2 regions of the Kitasatospora sp. NPDC057940 genome follow, and region 2 is predicted to be linked to the other one. Evidence: predicted binding sites of a transcription regulator. Region 2 holds the regulator's gene; the other holds the start of a gene.
What was found. The regulator HspR, encoded in region 2, represses chaperone genes until heat shock. The targets are predictions, from matches to a motif close to TTGAGNNNNNNNNNCTCAA.
Positions count from the first base shown of each region.

Region 1: lon (endopeptidase La) is a predicted target of HspR. The motif match lies at 1,457-1,475, and genes of this name have one in related genera.

Region 1 is NZ_JBHVPH010000026.1:84,885-88,286, forward strand. Features, by position in the region: gene lon (endopeptidase La) at 1-1,434, opposite strand, end outside; gene ACFVTF_RS30415 (rhomboid-like protein) at 1,600-2,397, opposite strand; gene ACFVTF_RS30420 (response regulator transcription factor) at 2,961-3,402, shown strand, end outside.
Region 2 is NZ_JBHVPH010000001.1:364,847-368,248, reverse strand. Features, by position in the region: gene grpE (nucleotide exchange factor GrpE) at 1-511, shown strand, start outside; gene dnaJ (molecular chaperone DnaJ) at 750-1,907, shown strand; gene ACFVTF_RS01675 (heat shock protein transcriptional repressor HspR) at 1,915-2,439, shown strand; gene ACFVTF_RS01670 (hypothetical protein) at 2,634-3,402, shown strand, end outside.

The sequences.
Region 1 (3,402 bases), on a different contig from region 2:
GGCGAGGAAGACGACGTCCGAGAGGTCGAGCTCGACCTCCAGGTAGTGGTCCCGGAAGGTGTGGTTCTGCGCCGGGTCCAGCACCTCCAGCAGGGCGGCGGCCGGGTCGCCCCGGTAGTCGGAGCCGACCTTGTCGATCTCGTCGAGCAGGACGACCGGGTTCATCGAGCCGGCCTCCTTGATCGCCCGCACGAGCCGGCCGGGCTGCGCGCCGACGTAGGTGCGCCGGTGGCCGCGGATCTCGGCCTCGTCCCGGACGCCGCCGAGCGCGACCCGCACGAAGGTGCGGCCCATGGCGCGGGCCACCGACTCGCCGAGCGAGGTCTTGCCGACGCCGGGCGGGCCGACCAGCGCCAGCACCGCGCCGCCGCGCCGGCCGCCGACCAGCCCGAGCCCCTGGTCGGCCCGGCGCTTGCGCACCGCGAGGTACTCGACGATGCGGTCCTTCACGTCGGCCAGGCCGGCGTGGTCGGCGTCCAGCACCGCGCGGGCGCCGGCGATGTCGTACGCGTCCTCGGTGCGCTCGCTCCAGGGCAGCTCCAGGACGGTGTCCAGCCAGGTGCGGATCCACGGGCCCTCGGGGGACTGCTCGGAGGCCCGCTCCAGCTTGTCGACCTCCTTGAGGGCCGCGTCGCGGACCTTCTCGGGCAGGTCGGCGGCCTCGACCCGGGCGCGGTAGTCGCCCTCCTCGTCGGCCGGGTCGCCGTTGAGCTCGGCCAGTTCCTTGCGGACGGCCTCCAACTGACGGCGGAGCAGGAACTCCTTCTGCTGCTTGGCCACGCCCTCCTCGACGTCCTTGCGGATGGTGTCGTTGACCTCCTCCTCGGCGAGGTGGTCGCGCAGCAGGGTCAGCGCGTACTCCAGGCGGGCGACCTGGTCGGCCTCCAGCAGCACCTTGAGCTTCTGCTCGGCGGTGGCGAAGGGCGCGTAGCCGATGTTGTCGGCGAGCTCGCCGACGCCCTCGATCTGGGCCACCCGGTCGACGATCTGCCAGGCGCCGCGCCTGCGCAGCCACTGGGTGGACAGCGCCTTGTACTCCTTGACCAGCTCGGCGGCCCGGCCGGCCACCGGGGTGTCCACCGCGGACTCCCGGAAGGGCGTGGTCTCCACCCAGAGGGCGGCGCCGGGGCCGGTGGTGCCGGCCCCGATGCGGACCCGGCGCACGGCGCGCACCAGCGCGGCCGGCTCCCCGTCGGCCAGCCGGCCGACCTGCTCGACGGTGGCCAGGGTGCCGACCGCCGCGTACGAGCCGTCCACCCGCGGGACCAGGAGGACCTGCGGCTTGCCGGTGCCGGTGGCCGCCGCGCGGGCGGCCTCGACCGCGGCGCGCACCTCGGTGTCCTTGAGGTCCAGCGGGACGACCATGCCCGGCAGGACGACCTCGTCGTCGAGCGGCAGCACGGGCAGGGTGAGCGGTGTGGACGTCGATGCCATGATCTCTCCCCAGTCAGTGAAGTTGAGTCGACCTGACTAAGGCCTGGCGCGCGCCGGATGTTCCCGGGGCGGTGTTCGCCGTGAGCGAACAGGAGGGGGTGTGGAGCAAGCGGGGGAGGGCGCGGGAAGTGCCGTCAAAAGCGTCCGGGGCGGCACCCGGAAGGGTCAGCGCACGTCCAGGACCGGAGCGCCGCCCGGCGCGGGCGAGGAGCCCGCGGCCGGCGCCTCGGCCCGGCGCGTCCGCGGCTTCGGCCGCGGCCGGCGGGCCTGGGCCCGGCGCAGCCAGCGCCACAGCGCCACCCCGGTGAGCACCGCGGCCGGGTGCCCCACGGCGGTGACCAGGTCCCGCTCGGTGAGGATCTGCTCGGCGATCAGCAGCCCGGCGCCGCCGAGCGCGACCAGCCGCCCGCGCCACGGCAGCAGCCCGGCCACCGCGCCCAGGCAGGTGAGCACGCCGTAGCTGACGCCGATGTCCAGGTAGTCCAGCGCCCCGGCCTCCATCCGCCCGGTCTCCACCGCGGTGATCACCACGCCCTGGGACAGCAGCGTGGCCGTGACGTGCCCGATCGCGAAGACCGCCGCCGCCCGGGCGGGGCCGATCCGGCGCTCCAGCGGCGCGAGGGTGACGGCGAATCCCCACAGGTACGGCATCCACACCTCGCCGGCCACCCAGAAGCCGCTGAGCACCAGCGCGCGCAGGGGGTGCTGCAGGAGGTTGTGGCCGTCGGAACTGGAGGCCTCCTGCAGCCGCTGCACGAGTTCCGGATCGGCGAGTTTGGCAAAGGTCGTGGTGGCGCCCACCACGGCGAGGTAGCCGAGGGTGAAGGGGTTCCGCCGGGGTGTCGGCACCCGCGCCAGCAGCCACTCGACGACGCCGGTGCGCAGACCGTGCCGGAGCATCCCGTACGGCGGGCCGGCGGTCGACGCCCCGACCCGTCCGACACCTCGCCGCAGTCCAGCCATGCCGCCCTCCGCTCCACGCCGGCAGCCACCGGCCCCTCACCCAGGTGCCCAACGTACCGGCGCGCGCCGCGGATCCCGCCCTGCGGGGCGTTGTCGTGGCCACGTTACGTCGAGGTTCTGAGAGGCATCTGAGAAAAGCCGGTGAAGACCGTCGGGAAACCGGTCGACCGGATTCCTGATATTGGTCCAGACCTTCTTCCGGCGAGCGCACCGACAGGGGCTCTGACCGGCGACTTGGCGTCAACTCGACTGCATACGTACCGTTACGCAGAGAAAAATCGCCGGGTAAGGTATCGGCCCGTGCCCACTCGTGCAGTGGGCTCCGAGGGCGGCCCGACGGCCGGCCCACGGGCCGGAAACGTCCGGTCCACCTGCCGGGAGGCATCCGCTGTCCGTACGCTGCGAAGTGCGCGGGAGAAGTGGGCGGGCGACAATCCGCCCGCCGACCCGCACGCACGACGGGACGGCGGACCCGGCACAGTCCACGACGGAACAAGACTACGAGCGGAGCCCGCCATCCCCACAGGTGGCCGGCCCGCAGCCCTGGGGGCGGTGGCGTGACCGTGACAGAACTTCAGCAGGACAACAACCACAGCGGCGGCACGGTGAGCAGCCAACGCAGAGTGCTGGTGGTGGAGGACGAACCGACGATCGCGGAGTCGATCGCGGCCCGGCTGGGCGCGGAGGGCTTCAAGGTCGCCGTGGCCCACGACGGGCCGGGCGCGGTCGACGGCTTCCACACCTGGCAGCCGGACCTGGTGGTCCTCGACATCATGCTGCCCGGCTTCGACGGCCTTGAGGTGTGCCGCCGGATCCAGGCGCAACGCCCGGTGCCGGTGCTGATGCTGACCGCGCGCGACGACGAGACGGACCTGCTGGTCGGCCTCGGCGTGGGCGCCGACGACTACATGACCAAACCGTTCTCGATGCGCGAACTGGCCGCCCGGGTCAACGTGCTGCTGCGCCGCGTCGAGCGCGCCCAGCAGGCGGCCCGCACGCCCGCGC
Region 2 (3,402 bases):
CGAACTCGCCGCTGCCAAGCGGGAGTCGGCCGAGCGCACCGCCGACCTGCAGCGCCTGCAGGCCGAGTACCAGAACTACCGCAAGCGGGTCGAGCGCGACCGGCTGACGGTCCGCGAGATCGCGGTCTCCAACATCCTGGAGTCCCTGATCCCGGTGCTCGACGACATCGGCCGCGCCCGCGAGCACGGCGAGGTCACCGGCGGCTTCAAGTCCGTCGCCGAGTCCCTGGAGACGGTCGTCGCCAAGCTGGGCCTCCAGCAGTTCGGCAAGGAGGGCGAGCCCTTCGACCCGACCATGCACGAGGCGCTGATGCACAGCTACTCCTCGGACGTCACCGAGGACACCTGTGTGCAGATCCTCCAGCCCGGCTACCGCATCGGCGAGCGGATCATCCGCCCCGCCATGGTCGCCGTCGCGGAGCCCCAGCCGGGCACCCAGACCACGGCCGCGCCCGACGGCGAGGCGAAGTCCGGGGACGCGGACAAGTCCGACGGTGGTTCGGACAGCTGACAACCTGTGACAGCTGACAACCAGTGCGCTGCGGAGTCGTACGCCGGCCAGTACGGCGGCCGGCTCCGCAGCGCGCTGTCAACAGCGCCAGGTGAAGCGGCTGTTGACAGCGCAGCGACGATGGACATCGGGAGGTGGCGGCAGCTATGAGCAAGCGCAGCGAGCGAATCGTTGAAGGACGAATCGCCGAAAGGCGCGTGTTGCGCGGGGCGGCTGCCGAGCGGAGCGAGGTGGACGCATGAGTGGCAAGGACTACGTGGAGAAGGACTACTACAAGGTCCTCGGCGTGCCCAAGGACGCCACCGCCGCCGAGATCAAGAAGACCTACCGCAAGCTCGCGCGCGAGTTCCACCCGGACGCCAACAAGGGCGACGCCAAGGCCGAAGAGCGTTTCAAGGACATCTCCGAGGCCTACGACGTCCTGTCCGACGAGAAGCGCCGCAAGGAGTACGACGAGGCCCGCAGCCTCTTCGCCAACGGCGGCTTCCGGGCCGGCGGCCCCGGCCAGGGCAACGGCAGCTACAACTTCGACTTCGGCGACCTCTTCAGCGGCAGCCAGAACACCGGCAGCGGCGGGCTCGGCGACGTCTTCGGCGGGCTCTTCAACCGCGGCGGCGGCCGGCAGGCCCAGCCCCGGCGCGGCGCCGACGTCGAGACCGAGGTGACCCTCGCCTTCGACGAGGCCGTCGACGGTGCGACCGTCCCGCTGCGGATGACCAGCCAGGCCCCCTGCCGCACCTGCAACGGCACCGGTGCCAAGTCCGGCACCACCCCGCGGGTCTGCCCGACCTGCGTCGGCGCCGGCACCGTCAGCCGCGGCCAGGGCGCGTTCGCGCTCTCCGAGCCGTGCAAGGACTGCCGCGGGCGCGGCATGATCGTCGACGACCCGTGCGTCGACTGCCACGGCAGCGGCCGGGCCAGCTCCGCCCACACCATGCAGGTCCGCATCCCGGCCGGCGTCCAGGACGCCCAGCGCATCCGGCTCAAGGGCAAGGGCGCCCAGGGCGAACGCGGCGGACAGCCCGGCGACCTCTACGTCACCGTGCACGTCGGCCCGCACCCCGTCTTCGGGCGCAAGGGGGACAACCTCACCGTCACCGTCCCCGTCACCTTCCCCGAGGCCACCCTCGGCGCCACCATCGAGGTGCCCACGCTGAACGGGCCGGCCGTGAAGCTGAAGCTGCCCCCCGGCAGCGCCAACGGCCTCACCATGCGCGCCCGCGGCAAGGGTGCCACCCGCAAGGACGGCACCCGCGGCGACCTCCTCGTCACCATCGAGGTCGTGGTGCCGCGGCACGTCGCCGGGGACGCGCTGAACGCCCTGGAGCAGTACCGCGAGGCCACCGCCTCCGACGACCCACGAGCCGCCCTGTTCCGGGCGGCGAAGGGAGCGTGACGACCAGATGATCCCCGACAGCCCCATCGGCCCCGGCATCGGCGAAGGCCTGCCCGGCATCGGCTCCGGCCTGCCCGGCGACGGCCGCCGCACCCGGCGGCCCGCCGCCCCGCCGCAGTACGTCCTCACCGAGGACACCCCGGTGTACGTCATCTCCGTCGCCGCCGAGCTCTCCGGCCTGCACCCGCAGACCCTCCGCCAGTACGACCGCCTCGGTCTGGTCAGCCCCGACCGCACCGCCGGCCGGGGCCGCCGCTACTCCGCGCGCGACATCCAGCAGCTGCGCGAGGTCCAGCGGCTCTCCCAGGACGAGGGCATCAACCTGGCCGGCATCAAGCGGATCATCGAGCTGGAGAACCAGGTCACCGCGCTCCAGTCCCGCATCGGCGAACTGGTCGACTCGCTCGAAGGCGCCACCAGCGCCCTCCAGCAGCGCGAAGCCGCCGTCCACGCCTCCTACCGCCGCGACCTCGTCCCCTACCAGCCCCCCACCCAGTCCAGCGCCCTGGTCGTCTGGCGCCCCAAACGCTGAGACTTGGCTGAACACCTCCGGCCGCCGGCTCCCCTCCGCCCGGGGGGTGCCGGCGGCTTGATCGTGGTGAGAGAGTGCTGTCGAACAAATCTGGCCGCCCTCACCGATGCCACCCGATCTGGCATGCTGCACTGCGATTCCGGTATTGGTGCCCGGCAGGTAGTGCAGACACGGCCACGGCAAGGAGCCCGCAGATGAGTGGACGAGAACAGCCCGGCACCGCCGCGATTGGGCCCTCCGTCCTCTCGAAAGAAGCGCGGGAGTTGTATCTGGCGGTCATCCGCGAGAACGGACGGCTCCCGAAGGACTCCGACCTCGCCAAGGCGGGCGGGGCCCAGGAGGAGTTGGTGGCCATAGGCCTGCTGGTCGCCGACACCGACGAACCCGGTGTCCTGGTCGCGGTCGACCCCCAGCAGCTGTCCGAGAGCCTCTCCGTGACCTGGCAGCGCCAGGCGCTCGACCTGCTCACCCGCGCGTCGGCCCTCGCCACCGACCTCCACGACCTGACGGCCGCCTACCACTCACCGGAGCAGGCCGGCGGCGCGATCGAGTACGTGCGGGGGAAGGTGCTGATCAACCAGCGGGTGCAGCAGATCGTCGCCAGCGCCTCGGAGGAGATCCTCGCCGCCCAACCGGGCGGGCCGCGCCCGTCGGAGGCGCTCACCGGCATCCTCACCCGCGACCTCGAAGCCCTCCGCCTGGGCATCACGCTCAGGACGATCTACCATCCGAGCACCCGGTACCACGCTCCCACCAGGGAGTACGTGGCCACGATAACCAAGGCCGGCGGACGGTTCCGGACGCTGGAAGAGCCCTACACGCGATTGATCGTCATCGATCGCCGAATCGCGGTCATCCCCATCGCCGAGGACCTCAACCTGGCCGCCTTCGTGCACGACCGGGCCGTCATCAGCTACCTGATCAGCGAGATCTTCGAGCGGAACTGGAGCCGGGCGCTGGACT